4 regions of the Micrococcoides hystricis genome follow, and region 1 is predicted to be linked to each of the others. Evidence: riboswitches for the same ligand, from Rfam matches in the RefSeq annotation. Region 1 holds a riboswitch; each other region holds the start of a gene.
What was found. A riboswitch is a leader RNA that binds a small molecule or an ion and turns the genes downstream of it on or off. The one in region 1 is predicted to bind S-adenosylmethionine.

Region 2: linked by a shared signal. The riboswitch ahead of ACFFFR_RS06820 (O-acetylhomoserine aminocarboxypropyltransferase/cysteine synthase family protein) and the one ahead of acs (acetate--CoA ligase) in region 1 are both predicted to bind S-adenosylmethionine.
Region 3: linked by a shared signal. The riboswitch ahead of ACFFFR_RS10390 (acyl-CoA dehydrogenase family protein) and the one ahead of acs (acetate--CoA ligase) in region 1 are both predicted to bind S-adenosylmethionine.
Region 4: linked by a shared signal. The riboswitch ahead of ACFFFR_RS10200 (hypothetical protein) and the one ahead of acs (acetate--CoA ligase) in region 1 are both predicted to bind S-adenosylmethionine.

Annotation. Positions count from the first base shown of each region.
Region 1 covers NZ_JBHLUB010000029.1:48,953-53,160, reverse strand. Annotated here, with positions in the region: gene ACFFFR_RS07170 (HtaA domain-containing protein) at 1-795, opposite strand, end outside; gene ACFFFR_RS07165 (biliverdin-producing heme oxygenase) at 1,011-1,676, shown strand; SAM riboswitch class I at 1,800-1,924, shown strand; gene acs (acetate--CoA ligase) at 1,931-3,967, shown strand; gene ACFFFR_RS07155 (O-acetylhomoserine aminocarboxypropyltransferase/cysteine synthase family protein) at 4,021-4,208, shown strand, end outside.
Region 2 covers NZ_JBHLUB010000028.1:112,946-117,153, reverse strand. Annotated here, with positions in the region: gene metX (homoserine O-acetyltransferase MetX) at 1-536, opposite strand, end outside; gene ACFFFR_RS06820 (O-acetylhomoserine aminocarboxypropyltransferase/cysteine synthase family protein) at 590-1,906, opposite strand; SAM riboswitch class IV at 2,036-2,169, opposite strand; gene ACFFFR_RS06815 (VOC family protein) at 2,293-2,937, shown strand; gene ACFFFR_RS06810 (HNH endonuclease signature motif containing protein) at 3,043-4,208, opposite strand, start outside.
Region 3 covers NZ_JBHLUB010000032.1:18,427-22,634, reverse strand. Annotated here, with positions in the region: gene ACFFFR_RS10395 (acyl-CoA dehydrogenase family protein) at 1-767, opposite strand, end outside; gene ACFFFR_RS10390 (acyl-CoA dehydrogenase family protein) at 764-2,017, opposite strand; SAM riboswitch class IV at 2,162-2,277, opposite strand; gene ACFFFR_RS10385 (bifunctional 3-phenylpropionate/cinnamic acid dioxygenase ferredoxin subunit) at 2,504-2,854, shown strand; gene ACFFFR_RS10380 (GcvT family protein) at 2,863-4,208, shown strand, end outside.
Region 4 covers NZ_JBHLUB010000031.1:225,579-229,786, forward strand. Annotated here, with positions in the region: gene ACFFFR_RS10180 (hypothetical protein) at 1-107, shown strand, start outside; gene ACFFFR_RS10185 (hypothetical protein) at 262-651, opposite strand; gene ACFFFR_RS10190 (hypothetical protein) at 872-1,342, opposite strand; gene ACFFFR_RS10195 (hypothetical protein) at 1,578-1,934, shown strand; SAM riboswitch class IV at 1,980-2,099, shown strand; gene ACFFFR_RS10200 (hypothetical protein) at 2,263-2,667, shown strand; gene ACFFFR_RS10205 (GmrSD restriction endonuclease domain-containing protein) at 3,098-4,201, shown strand.

The DNA of each region.
Region 1 (4,208 bases):
CGGGCTCTGGGTAGATGGATTTGGTGTGCTTGGCTTCGGTGTTGCTGGCTGCGTTGGCTCCGGCTCAGCCGGGGCTTCCGTCTCCACTGGCGCCGGCGGGCATGCAGACCCGAGCGCTCCTACCTTAGCAGTGAGCGTGATCGGAGCTAGCGGTTCATTTTCGGGATAGAACTCCGCCATGGTGCGCACGCCATCAGCAGTTAGATTCGTGGCGGCATTTGTGAAAGACAGGGTGGAAGTCGCCCGGTCCACTGTCATCGCGGAAGTGTCAATGGTGGCAAACTTAACGTCTTTTTCGTTGTAAGTCGTGGACTCATACGTCGCCATATTCAGGTCGCCTTGGTACTTGACGTCGGCGACGAAGAAGGCTTTCTTTCCGCCTTCAATCACGATTCGAACGTTGCTGAAGGTCGAGTCCAAGGTTCCACCGTGGCCCCAGAAACTGAACGAACCAGGGTAAGAGATGCTGACGTCATGAGTTGCAAATGAATATTCACCGCTGCCACCGGTAAAGGAGAAAACATGGTTTGTTTCGGTTACAGGTGAAGTGGTTTCCACTTTGCCGTTAGCAATACGCCCGGTGAGATACTTCATGAAAGATTCACGGAAGCCCCAATCCATCGTCGACTCAGAGATGACCGCGTCACGGCATTCTTGGGTGGCTGACGGTGGTAGCTGCGTATCCGCGGTGGCGAACGGAAGGGAAATCGGGGCGAGTAGTCCGGCGGTCAAAGCCATACTGAGCGCCAGCTTTTTGGCGCGGCTGCGGGTTGTCCCCTGGAGAGCAAGCGTCATGATGGACGTTTTTCCTTTTGAAATAGTGCGAAGTGTGACCAAGATTTCCACCTCAGTCGTTGTCGTTAGCTCCCACAGCCAACACTCACAATAAAGCAAGGCTCACCTAAATGCAATAACGTAAGAAAACATTGCGCTAATTGCTTCAGGTGCGCTAACTTGGTCACCAATCGACCGATTCTCTTTCGCAAGAACGCACGGAAAGACCTGTGAACATGCTTCCCTTCAGCGAGCGCCTCAAGCACGAAACCACTGCACAACACGAGGCTGCCGAATCCAGCGCCTTTATCTCCTCCCTCATGAAAGGCGAACGCGACGCCACGGACTATGCCCGATTGATTGGTCAATACCTCCATCTGTACCGGGCACTAGAGTTCGCGGTGGCGCAAGTCCGCCACCAGCACCCTGAACTGCATAAGCTGCTGGATCCTGAGCTCGAAAGGTTCGACCTCTTATCGGCCGACTACCGATCATTAGCTCAGGAGCATGGACTGGACATGGCCCCGGTTCCGACGGCAGCAACAGCCCAATATGTCTCCCGGTTACATGTGCTGGCGCAACAAGAAAATGATTTGGATGCGTATCGGGTTCTGGCGCACCACTACCTGCGCTATTTGGGTGACCTTTCCGGCGGACAAATTATTTCCGCACTAGTCGATCGGCACTATGGGGTTCCAACACAGCAACGGACGGCGTGGCATTTTTCCAGCATCCCCAAACTCAAGGCTTACAAGGATCAGTACCGGATTCTGTTGGCAGAAGCAGTCACTGAAATCCGCGCCCAAGATGCCCTCATTGTTGAAGCACAGTACGGTTTTGACCTGAACCGGGAGCTGTTCAACTCTTTGGATGAACGAAAGGAGCTGGCCCCGACACACTGATATAAATCTCACGCATTTCTTCAGAATTAGCTGCGTTCCCCTAGCCGTTTCGCCAGGTTCGTCATCTCAATTGGTTTACCCGGATTAGGGGATCACGCAGCTAATTTTGTATGCTCGCAGTTGTAACCATCCCGAGCGGCCGAGAGATCTGGCTTGTTGACGCCGCAGCAACCACCGCCCAAAAGCGCATCACTTCTTCGATGTGAACTTCGGTAGCGGCCGGTGCTACTGCCAGGAGTCGATGGAGAGTAATCATGACTGCTTCTGTTTCTGCACGCTCGATTTCCGCTGGGCTCATTGACAAGGTCGATCCCCGCAACGGCGAGATCAGCGAAGAGGACCGCCTCGAGTTCTGGGCGCAAGCTGCTGCCGAACTCGATTGGCATACCCCGTGGGACGACGTTTACTCCTTCACCCGTGATGAGGACGATGTCCCGCACATCCGCTGGTTTGAAGGCGGCAAACTCAATGTTGCCTACAACTGCTTGGACCGGCACGTCGCCGCTGGCCGCGGGGACAAGATCGCCCTGCACTTTGAAGGGGAACCCGGAGACCGCGAATCGGTCAGCTACGCCGAGCTGAACCGCCGCGTCAATCAAGCAGCCAATGCCCTCACTACATTGGGCATCACTAAGGGCGACCGCGTAGTGGTTTACCTGCCCGTACTGGTAGAAACCATTGTTATCACCTTAGCCTGCGCTCGGATCGGTGCCATCCACTCGCTGGTCTTTGGCGGGTTCTCAGCAGAAGCCCTCAAATTCCGGGTTGAAGATACCGGGGCCAAGCTGCTTGTCACCACTGATGGCCAGTTCCGTCGCGGCACAGCCGTCGCCGTCAAGGCGGCCGCCGATGAGGCCGTTTCTGGTGAGAACAACATTGAGCATGTGCTGGTGGTTCGCCGGACCGGTTGTGAGATCGACTGGACCGAAGGACGGGACCTGTGGTGGCACGAGACGGTCGAGACAGCCGCCGATGAGCACGAGTGCGAGTTCTTCGACTCGGAGACCCCCCTGTTCATCATGTACACCTCCGGCACCACCGGCCAGCCCAAGGGCTTGGTGCACACCTCTGGCGGGTATCTCACGCAGACTCACTTCAGCTACAACTACATTTTTGCCAACCCGGATGAGTCTCAACGGGACAGCGACGTGCACTGGTGCACGGCCGACTTGGCGTGGGTGACCGCGCACACCTACGAGATTTACGGGCCGCTGTCCTCCGGTGCCACCCAGGTGATCTACGAAGGCACCCCGACGACTCCGCACCCGGGCCGGCACTTTGAAATCATCGACCGATACGGGGTGACCAGCTACTACACGGCACCCACCCTGATCCGCTCCCTGAAAGGCGCGTTCCCCGACGGCGTCCCCGCCGAGTACGATCTGTCCACATTGCGGTTGCTCGGTACCGTGGGTGAAGCCACGAACCCGGAAGCGTGGAACTGGTTCCGCACCCACATGGGACGCGGCGAGACCCCCATGGTTGACACTTGGTGGCAGTCCGAAACGGGCTCGACGATCTGCTCCCCGCGGCCAACCGACGCTGACTTCAAACCCGGGTCAGCCACAGGCCCGCTACCCGGGGTCGACGTGGACATTGTTGACGACGCGGGCGAACGCGTGGCACCAAACGTCCAAGGCTACATCGTGGTGACCAGGCCCGGGCCGTCCATGGCCCGCACCGTCTGGGGCAACCCCGCCCGTTACCGTGACTCCTACTGGGCCGCATACCCGGAACAAAACTGGTTCTTGGCCGGAGACGGTGCCCGCTACGACGAAGACGGTGACATCTGGATCTTGGGCCGGATCGACGATGTTATTACCATTTCCGGACACCGCCTCTCCACCATCGAAATCGAATCCGCTCTGGTAGCCCACCCGGACGTAGTCGAGGCCGGGGTGTGCCCAGTCTATGACGAGAACACCGGCCATGCCGCCGTGGCCTACGTAGTGCTGAACCAGGCAACCGCGGAGGCCGTGAAATCTGCCGACTCGGCATTCATCGCGGTTCAAGACGAACTGACCAACCACGTGCGCAAACACATTGGTCCGATCGCCAAGCCCAAGCACATTGTCTTTGTCCCGGACGTGCCCAAGACCCGTTCAGGAAAGATCATGCGTCGACTACTCACCCAGCTGTTCGAAGGCAGCAAGCTTGGAGACACCACCAGCTTGCAGAACGAACCCTGCATTGCAGCGATCGCTGAGATCGTTGACTACCCCAACAACAAGACCGTAAAGGACTCATACCCCGTGTCCAAGAAATCAAGACCCCGGATGATCGTTCGCTAGACCTCAACGTCTCAGCTTTGCCACGATCACGCTAGAAAGGACAGTGCCTCCACATGTCATCGCAACGAAACTTCGGGTTCCGCACCCGTGCACTGCACGCCGGTTCGGTGCCCGACCAGATCCACGGCTCCCGTGCCGTGCCGGTCTACAACACCACCTCATTCGTGTTCAAGGACACTGATGATGCGGCGAACCTCTTTGCTTTGCAAAAGTACGGTTCGATCTACTCCCGCATTGGTAA
Region 2 (4,208 bases), on a different contig from region 1:
GCGATGACGGCCGCGCCCTCGACCCGATCCGGGTAGGTGGCCGCCCACTCGAGAGCGCGAGCGCCCCCGAGTGAGCCCCCAATGACAGCCTTGAACGATTTGATCCCCAGCAGATCCGCCATGGCGGCCTCCGCACGCACCGAATCCCGGATCGTCACGAACGGGAATCGGGAGCCGTACGGCAGCCCGTATTCATCCAGCGATGCCGGGCCGGTGGAGCCGTAGCAGCCGCCTAGGATGTTCGGCGCGACGACAAACCAGTGGTTAGTGTCGATGGGCTTGCCCGGGCCGACGAGCTGTTCCCACCAACCCGGTGCCGGGTTCTCAGGAGACGCGGTGACGTGGGTGTCCCCGGTGAGGGCATGGACAATCAGCACGGCGTTGGTACCGGCTTCGTTCAAGGTGCCCCACGTCTCGAACGCAATTTCTACGTTCTTCAGACGGGCACCGGTTTCGAAGTCAAAGGTACCGATCCGGGCCTTCTTTTGCGGACCGTCTTGGTAGATCATCCGGGTATCTTCAACCGACAGAGTCATGGGGTGGCCTTAGCTTTCTTCCCTCGGCGTTCTCAGCTGCCGTGTGGATGGGGTTAGGCGCCGTCCGCCGCAGCGGCGAAGCCCAGCTCCAAGTCAGCAATGATGTCATCAATGTGTTCTAGCCCGACCGACAGGCGCACCAGCGACGGGTTGACCCCGGCGGCGAGCTGTTCGGGATCAGTGAGCTGAGAGTGCGTGGTGGAAGCCGGGTGAATGACCAGCGAACGGACATCCCCAACATTGGCCACATTGGAGTGCAGCTTCAACGCATCCACGAAGCGGATACCGGCTTCACGGCCGCCATCGAGCTCGAAGGAAATGATGGAGCCGACGCCCTTTGGTAGCAGTTGCTTACCGCGTTCGTACCACGGCGAGGATGGCAGGCCGGCGAAGGCGATGTTGTTCGCGTCTTCGCGCTCATCCAACCAGGCCGCAACCTTGGCGGCGTTCTCCACGTGGCGTTCCATCCGCAGGGACAGCGTTTCCAGACCCAGGTTGATTTCGAAAGCGTTGTGCGGGGAGATGGACGGGCCCAAGTCACGCAGCAGCTGGACCCGTGCCTTCAAGATGTAGGACAGGTTGGCTCCGAAGGCGGATCCAACGCCGAGGTCGCGGGCGTAGACCAGACCGTTGTAGGACTCATCGGGCTCATTGAAGCCGGGGAAACGCTCCGGATACTGGGCGTAGTCGAAGTTACCGGAGTCGACGATCACACCGCCCATTGCGGTGGCGTGTCCGCCCAGGAACTTGGTGGCCGAGTGGGTGACGATGTCGGCACCGTGCTCGATGGGCCGGCCCAAGTAGGGGGTGGTCAACGTGTTGTCCACGATCAACGGCACACCGTAGTCGTGGGCTACCCCGGCAACCCCGGAGATGTCCAAGACATCCGAACGTGGGTTGGCGACGAATTCACCGAAGAAAGCCTTGGTGTTGTCCTGGATGGCTGAGCGCCACTCATCCAAGTTGTCCGGGTCCTGAATGAAGGTGGTTTCGATACCGATCTTCTTCAGGGTGTGCTTGAACAGGTTTTGGGTGCCACCGTACAGGGAGGCGGCGGCAACGATATGGTCGCCGGCACCGGCCACGTTCAGGATGGCCAGGGTGGTGGCGGACTGGCCGGAAGCCAGCAGCAACGCACCAACACCGCCTTCAAGCGCGGCGATCTTGTTCTCCACCGCATCGTTGGTGGGGTTGGTGATGCGGGTGTAAATCTGCCCCAATTCGGAGAGCGCGAAGCGGTTGGCGGCGACATCGGCCGAAGGGAAGACAAAAGCGTTGGACTGGTAGATCGGCAGGGTCCGGGCACCGTAGGTTGGGTCCGGGGCCATGCCAGCGTGAATCTGGAGGGTCTCAAACTTCTGTTCGGACATGTGTATTTTCTCCCTTTCGGAAAGCACCGCCCCAGTGTGTGGACCTGTGGGAGAAATCCCGGTGGCCCGCACCTGAACTCGGTATGGTTAGCGTTCTCAATAGCGCATTCCAAAGGGCCCCATCTATAAGGCCCGCGCTTGCAGGTTCTGACAACGGTGTAGCACTGTGTATTGAATCTGCCAGGTCTTCACCCGGGGCACCCCACCGCGAGCGTGAGGGTTGCCGACCAGCAAACCGGGGTTTGACGCTGGTACTCATGACCTTGGTTTCCATTCTCAGATAGAGCACTCCCCTTGTGCAAGTTGGCGCGGGTGAGAGACGCTAAAAACGTAATGTTAGGCTTACCTAAGCTGAAACGCGGTGTGATGAGTGACACCATAGGAACATGATGCGCTTGGATCACGTTTCGTACGCTTGTGGCCCTGACGGTCTCGATGCTACGGTTGCCCGAATTTCGGAAGCACTGGGGATCGACCGAGTCAAGGGCGGTATTCACCCCCGCTTTGGTACCCGTAACGCCATTTTCCCGATGGCGAAGACGCAGTACCTCGAAGTCGTCGAGGTGCTTGAGCACCCGGCAGCTCTGGAAGCTCCATTTGGTCAGGCCGTGCGCGCCCGCTCAGAAATGGGTGGCGGCTGGCTGGGATGGGCCGTCGCTGTGGACGATCTAGCCCCCTTTGAAGAACGCTTGGAGCGCAATGCCGTTCCGGGTAACCGAAAATTCCCCGATGGTCAGGAACTCACTTGGCGTCAGATCGGTATCCGCGGCCTCATCGCCGACCCGCAGGTGCCGTACATGCTGCAGTGGGACGATGGGATGGAAGAACTCCACCCGTCTCGCGCTTCCGAGCCACAGGCCGAGATCCGCAAGATTGTCATTGCCGGCTCCCGTCCGCGCGTCCGCGAGTGGCTGGGCCTGCATGACGATGAGAAGGTTGAAGACCTCGAGGTGGAGTACGTCAACCCATCCGGTCACCCGGGTCTGATGTCCGTGACCTTCAATACCCCGCTGGGTGAGATCACCCTCTAAACGATCCTGCAGAAACGCTGATATAGGCGGTTGCTGCGCGGAAGCCGCGAACGACCAAGGACGGTGGTTCGCGGCTTCCATCTTTAAGTGGTGTGTACGGCGGCCTTAGAAGGGCGGGGTCTCCAGTTGTTGTCTGATGTCTGCCCACGCCCGTGGGTCTAGTGGCTGCTGCGGATGGGTGAGAATTTTCTTGCCGGTGTTGAAGGTGAATTCTAGAACCCCGTCGCCTAACTCTGGTTTGGGTTCGACCTGCCACCAACGCGCCGTTTTGCCGCCGTGATGCTGTTTGCAGAGCAATGCCAGGCCGTAAAGTTCTGAGGTGTTACTCAGCACCCAATCGTGGACGTGGTCGACCTCGCAGTCGGTGCCGGGAACGTGGCAGCCGGGGAACCGACAATGTCGGTCACGGTAGAGCAATAAGTCTTTGACGCGTCTATTCGGGTGGCGGGCACGTTTGCCCAAGCCGATGGGGTAACCGGTAGCCGGGTGGGTGATGATTGCCTGCATCATGGCTGCCTGCGGTAACAGGGCGGCGCTGAGTTCGGGGCTGAGCTGTTGGCCGGTGCCGATGTTGGTTGCGCGGGCTCCGGATTCGTTGACGCCCGGTGGGTGCGAACCGCTCCGAGAAGCAGGCGCTCTCAGGTGGTATTGGCGGTTGCGTTGGGCTTGTTCCCATAGGTGCGGATCGTAGCTCTTCATGAATTCAAGCTGGCCGTCGGCGATCGTTCCGCCGGAGAGGATCCACGCTTCGAAAGAGTAGTTTAGGTAGACCATCACGTTGCGTCCGGATTGAGGACGGTCGTGTCCCCCGGCTTGCTGGCAGCTGCAAACATTGCTGTTTTGCGGCTTCAAGGTGGGACTTTGGGGGCCGGTGTCGAGGCCGGGCAGTAACGGCTGCGGAGACTGCACTTCAGCAACGCGAATGACTGAATCGGCTGTGTCCTTATGCGTTGGGGGCTCGTCATGGCCTGCGCTCGGGGTGTTCTGCTCAGCGGTATTCTGGACAGCTTCGAGGAGAAGATCGACTTCGAGTTGGCGGATCGTCCGGGTTTCGCCCTGTTGCCGACTGGCGGTTTTTGCTCGATGCCGTAGCCGTTGCACGAGTTGGTCAGCGTCGTCGGAGCTGATGAGTGCCTCGAGCTTACTCATCCCATCCCTCGCTGGTCCGATGCGCAGGTAGCGGCGCTTCAACGCGGTGGCATGCCGAGCGGTTGGGTTGTGCGGGTGATGCGTTTCCCGGAGGCGTGCGGCTTCGGTGGTGAAGTCCTGTT
Region 3 (4,208 bases), on a different contig from region 1:
GTGACCAGCCCGGCCAACGCCGCCAGGTGCACGGTCTGCGCCAGCGCCTGCAAGCTATTCGGCGCATCATGATCGCTCAGGCCCTCGCCCGGCCGGGAGACTTCCGCCGGGTCCACCACAACATTCTCGAACACCGTGGTGCCGGATGCGGAGAGCCGCTGGCCGAAACCGTCCCAGTCATCCACCTGCCGCACACCCGGCGCATCCGCCCGTACGGCCAGACCGCGTACCGAGCCGTCGACCTCGGCGGTCACCAGAATCCAGTCTGCGTACAGGCTGCCCGTCGAGTAGTATTTCCGGCCATTGAGCAGCCAGCTGCCATCGGGCTGCACCGTCACCGTCGTGGTGTGCTCGCCCAGCACCCCGTTGACCTCGGTCACCGCGTTCCCGACCACCTCCCCGGCCGCAATCCGGCGGAACCACCTGTCTCGGTACTCCTGATCCGGGTTGGCGAGCACCATCTCCACGTGCAACTGATGGGCCCGCAGCGCCTGCACCAGATTGGAATCGGCGGCACCCAGCTCCACCACGAACGGATAGAACTCACTCAGGCTCAGCCCGGCGCCGCCGTACTCGGTGGGTACCCGCAGGCTCGTGTAGCCGGCCGCCACCAACGTCTCAACCGCGTCGTGATCCAACGCCCGCGCCCGCTCGCGCTGAGCCGCCTTCTCGGCAATCCCGTCGAACACCGGTTGCAGCCGCTCCCACGCGGCGGAAACCGGTTCATCCACTCTTTGTTCCGCAAGGTGTTCGGCAAGCTGGCTCACTTGGTCTCCTCCGGCTTCACCGGGCGGACGAAGGAATCTGGCGACGGCGTCGTCCCGTTGATCAGGTACTCGCCCACCACCCGCAGCTTGTAGTGCGCCGGATTGTGCGAGGCCAGCACCCGGGCGTTGCGCCAATGCCGGTCAAAGCCCCGTTCCCGCTGCAGCACGGAGGCCCCACCCACCTCGAACAGCAGGTTGGTGGCCGCCAGCGCGTGCTCGGACACGGCCGCCGCGGCACTGTTCACATCCGTGACCGCCTCGGTGAACAGCTGCTGATACTCCGGGCTCGTGGTGTCGCTGAGCCGGCCGGCCCGGGCCAGGTAACCTTGCAGATCGGCAGCGCCCTGCCGGACCAACTGCTTCGCCGCATAGGCGTGGGAGGCAGCCCGCCCCACCACCTCCTGCACCTGCGGATCGTCCTTCGGATACTCCGCCGCCGCGTGCCCGTAGGTGCGCTTGCGTTGCCGGACGAACCACGCCGCATCCCGCACCGCGGCCTCGGCAATCCCAGCCTGGGCGGCCGCGTGAATGAACAGCACCGCCGGTGCCACCAGCAGGCCCGCAGGGGACTCGATGTCCAGCACCTTCTCCGGATCCAGCGCCACCCGTTCGTACACCGTGGTCCCGCTGGCGGTCAGTCGTTGGCCAATCCCATCCCAGTCATCCACCCGGTTCACCCCGGCGCCCTCGGCGGGGACCACATACATCAGTGGCATGCCGGATTCCTTGGTGCCGACGACGATGAAGATCTCGTCCGCGAACAGCGCCCCTGTGGAGTAGGTCTTGGTGCCCGAATACACCTCGCCGTCCTCGGTCTGCTCCACTTCACCGGGCCCGCCGAGGGCCACCATGCCGTTGGAGATCACCTTCCCGGCACCCACCTGACGCAGCCACCAGTCGCTGATGGGCTGCGGGCTGAAGCGGTGGATCTCGGTGAACGCGAAGTGCGCGTGCAGGATCTGCGGCAGGTTGGAATCGGCCACCGCCAGCTCGATCAGCAACTCGTACAGATCCGCCACCGCGATGTCCGCTCCGCCGTAGGCCACCGGGGCCTGTAGGGCCGTGAAGCCGGAGTCCACCAGCAGTTGCACCTGTTCGTAGGGCAGTTCGCGGTTCAGCTCGCGCTCCAATGCGCCGTGGGCGATGGCGTCAAAGACCGGGCGGAAGCGTTCACGCAGCTCGTTCAGTGATGGTCGTTGGGATTGCTGCGCAGATGTCGCCGACGTGGCAGTGTCCAAGGTTGCGGTCATGGAAAAGTCCTTCGAGGAGTCGTCAAAAAGTGTTCTAGTGTTGCCGGCCGGCGGCGCGCAGGCGCACTCGGGCAGGGCGATGAGGGATGGCAAGCTCACAGGAGCTGAAAAATGAGGGGTTGGGGAAGTGTCACCCTTTCCACGGGGCAGTACTTGTCCACGGCGAACAAACCGCAGACCGAATCCTCATCTGGGGCACCCCACTACGTGCAGAGGGTTGCCGTCCAACCAGCCAGAGCTTCGCGTTGGAACTCATGATTCTGCCCCCACCCTAAGACCTCGGACCGTCGCACCGAGAACCGGCCCCGTCACAAACGTTCATCTGGGCGCTGCTCGCCCCATCCAGAGCCGCAGAATCAAGCCGCAAAACTCGCGCCAAGAAAATCATTGACAGCAAACTGTGACACAGAACACAATTGGGTATAGCGCAATGAGTTGCACTAATCACAACTTCTTATCTCCTCCTCATTCTGTTAGGAGCGTGCCATGCACAAGGTTTGCCCGCTGAAGGATCTCGCCCGCGGCGAGGCCGTCCGAATCCCGACCAGCCCACCGATCGCCGTCTTTCACACCGACGACGGCGAGCTCTACTCCATCGATGACACCTGCACCCACCAGGACGCCTCGCTGTCCGAGGGCTGGCTGGAGGACTGCACCGTCGAATGTCCGCTGCACGCCACCGTCTTCGACCTGCGCACCGGGGACGTCCACTCCCCACCGGCCAAACTTCCGGTGCGCACCCACCACGTGGAAGTGATCGACGGGGACATCTACGTCCACGAATCAGCCCAAGAACCCAACCTGCCACCGGGCGTCACGCTCGCCGGCCAAGCCTAAGGAACCCCATGCATACACCACGCGTGGTCATCATTGGCGCCGGAATCGTCGGCGCCAACCTAGCCGAAGAGCTCTGCGCCCGCGGCTGGACCAACATCACCGTTCTCGACCAAGGCCCCATCCCACTGACCGGCGGCTCCACCTCGCACGCACCCGGGCTGGTCTTCCAAGCCAACCCGTCCCGCACCATGACGCGGCTGGCCAGCTACACCGCAGAAAAGCTCGCCTCGCTGACGCGCAACGGCGTCAGCGCCTTCAACCCGGTCGGCGGCCTGGAAATCGCCACCACACCCGAACGCCTGGCGGAGCTGCACCGCCGGGCCAACTTCGCCGCACTGGCCGGGGTCGACGCCCAGGTCATCGACGCGGACCAAGCCCGCACCCTCAACCCGTTGCTGGCCGGCGACGGGGACGGCCCGGAGCTGCTCGGCGCCCTACACGTGCCCTCCGACGGCCTGGCCTCCGCCCTGCTCGCGGTGGAGCTGCTCATCGAACGCGCCACCGATGCCGGCGCCACCTTCCTACCCCACACTCGCGTCACCGCCATCGAGGAGCGCGGCGGCCGGGTCAGCGCGGTCCGCGCCGGCGAGCACCGCATCCCGGCGGACATCGTGGTCTGCTGCGGCGGCTTCTGGGGCCCGGAACTCGGAGAAATGATCGGCATGCCCATCCCGCTGGTGCCGATGGCCCACCAATACGCCACCACCACCGCTGTCCCCCAGCTGACCGAGCTCGCCAGCGCCCTGCCGGCCAACCTCATCGGCAGCGGCAATAACGCCACCCTGCCGCTGATTCGCCACCAAGACGCGGATCTGTACTACCGCCAGCACGGGGACGCCATCGGGATCGGCTCCTACGCCCACCGGCCCATGCCGACCGCCCTGACGGAACTGCCCGACGGCGAGGTCACCGCAGAGAACATGCCCTCCATGCTCGCCTTCACCCCGGCGGACTTCGCCCCACAATGGGCCCAGAGCCAAAAACTGCTGCCCGCCCTGCGTACCGCGGAGCTAGCCACCGGGTTCAACGGTATCTTCTCCTTCACCCCCGACGGCGGCTCACTGGTCGGTGAAGCCCCGCAGCTAAAGGGCTGCTACCTCGCCGAGGCCGTCTGGGTCACCCACTCCGCCGGCGTGGCCAAATCGCTGGCCGAACTCCTCGTCGACGGGTACAGCCACGTGGATCTGCGGGAGCTGGACATCAACCGCTTCGAACAGGTCCAACTCACCGAGGACTACGTGGCGGAAACCGCCGCGCAATCCTTCATCGAGGTCTACGACATCAAGCACCCCTTGGAGCCGCGCACCTCCCCGCGGAACCTGCGCACCTCACCCTTCTTCGACCGCCAGCAGCA
Region 4 (4,208 bases), on a different contig from region 1:
TCGCAGCAGAGAAGAACTCGATATCAGCCTCCGGCATTTGGGGCCAGGCCGATGATCTTTCGCTTGGTCCAAGGATGGGCAGCTCCTATGCCTCCCTAGTCGATTAGGGGCCTCTTTGTAAGAGTTCTTTCTCCAACCCCCTTGTTTGGTGCGTCGGCCGCCAATGTGGGCCAAAGCAACAATTTTGCCTCTGGCTATCCTCGTCCAACGCCGAGATCTCAAGGACCACCCACAGGGTGGAGCGGAAACGAGAGGAACGGCCTATCTTTTCCTTGGCGTAAAGGAGGTGCGGCACGTCCACTTGGTCTTGCCCTTCACCGCAGTTACGGTCACTGGGACCTTGCGGTTCGGGGTCGCCCTGCTGACGTAGTACTTGATGCTGGCCGTGCCTTTAGTCGAGGCGGTGGCTGTCTTACGGTTCTTGGATGTCTTGTAGTGGGCAACCGTCGTGATCTTCGCCTTCGACGCAACGCCAGAGACCCTCACATAAGTATTGGAGTATTGACGCGGCTTGCTGTTGGACATTGTTGCCTTGCACGTCTTGGTGGCAGCTTCGGCTGGAGCGGCGTCTGCAGCGACGGATCCGGAGGCTAAGGCAAGGATGGCCAAGCCAGCAGCGAGTGTGCGACGGAACGAAACGGAAGCGATCAAGGCTGCCCCTATGAAAGAACGTGTGCGATTGGAACTGCGCTATTGAGCCAAGGAACGGCGCTAGTTAGCGCGAGAGCGGAAGCTCTCGATGCTCGTATAGTACCTGAGATTCAGGGGCTCCACGGCCATTGGGTTTCGCACAGATTTGTCCCCTAAATTCAAGCATCGATTTCGGAAGAAAGACATCGGCGAACTGCGGCACGAACACGTCTGGCCGAACCTACAGGTGGCAATCTACGATGGTCAGCCATTCGTCTTCCGGAGCCTCGGAAATGAGGCGATTTACTTGCGGCGCCCATTGCTCCCAACTGACATCCTCAGGGTCGCTCGCCCAGCCGTCCGGCCGGTCCAACGAATGCCATTGCCCGTGCTGCACTACAGCGTAGATCTCCGCGGTCGTGTCACGGTTAATCGTGATCGCGCGCTTCCGGGCTCGATTGGTGGTTCTCGTGGAGGTTCGTTTCAACCCCGCGCGCTTGTCGAATATTCTTCGAAGCATCTGTGGCTTGGGCGTTTCGTGATCTTGCGGATCAGCATCTGGACGCAACGTGAAACCGCCGGCGAATCTGCCGCCGATTTCCCACCAATCCCATTCGTACTCGCCAACCCCTGTAGCATCGTTGTCGATGCCGAATGGGGCAAGCTGCTCTTCGACGTTCTCACCGAAGACGAGGACCTTGAGATGGGCCATGATTCTGCTCCTATCTTCTACCAGACCTTTGACCGCGGCAGGCTGTCTCATCAGGCAAGGCTATGCCAAGTTACGTTGCTAGGGTCAGGCATGAAGACGATTCTGTCTGTCTTCGCTACCATCGCATTCTTGGGTATGACCGCGTGCTCAGATTCTGGGAAGCCGCCGATCAAAGATGGTCCGGAAACCATGACGCGCTTGGCCGACCATTGTAGTTGGGCTGTGTGCGGGAGCCGTGAGTGCAAGAGCCTCGATCGAGGGCCTGACCGTCACCTTCGAAGAGGACTTCACAGACCCGGATGACCCCGTCGCCAAGACCAATGACTCAGCAAAGAAGTGTTTGCGCAAGGTCTCCGAAGGAAACGTAAGTCTCGGTGAGCTGGCCATGCAGGTTGTGGACCGCTCCTTGACCAAAACATCCGCGGCTGCGGAGCCCCACGCCATCATCCTTGAGGCGATCTATTCCCGGGCAACGATAGCCGCAGCGGCCGACAAACTCGGCCACGATCCCGCACGCAGTGCGTGGGAACTCGCCGATGAACTGAGCATCCATACGGGGGCTGGCACTGAGCTCATGCAGGCTGCGGGCTAGGCGTCTGTTGCCGGATCGGCAAACTTGGGGTAGCTTTGGTCGCAAGGTCAAGAGAACTAGCTGAACGACTTTGGACGAGGCTAGTCGGCAACCGCGTCACCCGACACGGTGCCTTCCAAAGAAGACCTGGGCCCAACCAATACCGGTTGCGGTCAAGCCGGGTCAGGCACTAGGTGCCGACCTCCTTTAGACAAGGAGTTTTGTCATGTCTGCAACACACTCGAGCAATCCCAAAGCTGCGCGTCCTTTTCCACCTCAAGATGGCCCTTGCGTCTTCAACAGGGCGCACAACCTCATCGGTTGCGAAAATTATGGGAGCGGCCACACCATGCACTGGATCAAAGCGAAGTTTGCCATGCAGCGCGGGTGGATCTGGCGTGACGGCATCGTCACCGAAGTCGACGGCCAGCTTGGCAGGGTTGCCTACCTGAATGAAACAGCGCAACCACGAATCTGGTACCACTTGCCATTGGAAGAGTTCATCCAAGTGGGGGACCCGATCCGACTTGCGGAGAGTCTAGGCGGTGTGCTTATGAACGGGGCGCGAATGATCAACATCGCAATCGCGGATGGTGCCGGAGAAATCCCAGAGCCAACCGATCCGGAGGAGCTGGCCAAGTGGAAGCACCAGGCGGCACCCGTGATTACCAATCTGGCGACCGGGCAGTCCATCTCACTCGGTGCTGGCGAGTATCTGCGAGATGAGAACATCACCCGCGACGAACAAAACTAACTTAATAGAACCCCACATAGGTGGTGGCGTCAGTGTTTACCGGCGTCACCACCTATGTGTATCTACGGTGATGTTGGCCACGGTCGCTCAGGTCCTCATCAGGAATGTCGGTGCCGGCGACTACAGTGATGGGAGCATTGTTCACCCGTTTATAGCCGTGAAGGATCTCATGAAGCGCGCCCACAACCAATCCCCGCTCAAGCGAAATCAAGACTCGCCGCGGACTGCCTTGATACTCGGGATCATTGGGTTGGTTCTTGCACTCGTTCCGGGAACGGCAAGCCTAACGGGGATTGCCCTTTGCGCACTTGCGTTGTGGCTGGCATTTGCCAAGAGTATTCCCGGCCAGCGGCGGGTCCGTGCTGCCAAAGTCGTTGCCAGTATCGGTCTTGCAATGGCGGTAATCATGCTTCCAGCGACGTTAGATGCTGTGTCGGAAGAAAACCGCGAAGCAGCACTCGAATACGCCCACGGCGCTGACCCTGACCAAATCGAAACCCCTGCCGCACCGACACCGTCTTCTAGCACGCAGGAACCGAGCCCGACAGCAAGTAAGACCGCGAAACCTTCGCCAACGGCAACGGAGTCGAGCGCGGCAGTTGAGAAGCCCAAGACTAAGAGCACCCGGAAAGCCAAGTCGAGCGAGAAGCCGGCAAAAGCTAAGGCCAAGGCGGGTACGGCCTTGAGTGCCGCACATCAACTCACGGTGAAGGGACGAGCTCCCAAAACAGGATACGACCGAGCAAACTTTGGTCAGCGGTGGGCTGACATCGACCGCAACGGTTGCGATCAGCGCAATGACATCTTGCGCCGAGATCTCCAGAATGTCGTCATCAAAGCCGGCACTCAGGGGTGCGTGGTCATGTCGGGATCTTTCCTTGAGCCTTTTGCCGGAACACAGCGCTCATTCCAACGTGGACCTTCGAGCAGCCAAGAGATCCACATCGATCACGTTGTGGCCCTGTCAGACGCATGGCAAAAGGGCGCTCAACAGTGGAGCCAAGATAAACGAACCCAGTTCGGAAACGACTTCCTGAATCTGCTCGCTGTCGATGGTCGTCTGAACCAGCAAAAAGGTGACTCAGATGCTGCATCCTGGCTGCCTCCAAATAAAGCGTACCGGTGCCCTTACGTGGCCCGTCAGGTCGCCGTGAAGCAGAAGTATGGCCTGTGGGTCACTGCGGCTGAGCAAGATGCCATGGTGCGGGTCCTCTCCAGCTGCCCGAATGAGAAGCTTCCAACTAGCGCTGCCATCCCGAGAGACACCGACGCACCCGTTTCGAAGAGTGCGCCAAGATCAACACCGAAACCAACACCAGCGACTAAGAAGCCACAACCCAAACCTAAAGCGGTTCAACCTGCTCCGAAACCACAGCCACTCGTGGGCACACCACAACAGGATGGCACCGACCCACGCTTCGGCACCTGCAAAGAAGCCAACGCCGCCGGGTATGGCCCCTATGTTCAAGGCCGAGATGTTGAATACTATTGGTATCGGGACCGAGACAAGGACGGTGTCGCCTGCGAGAGGTAAGGTTTGC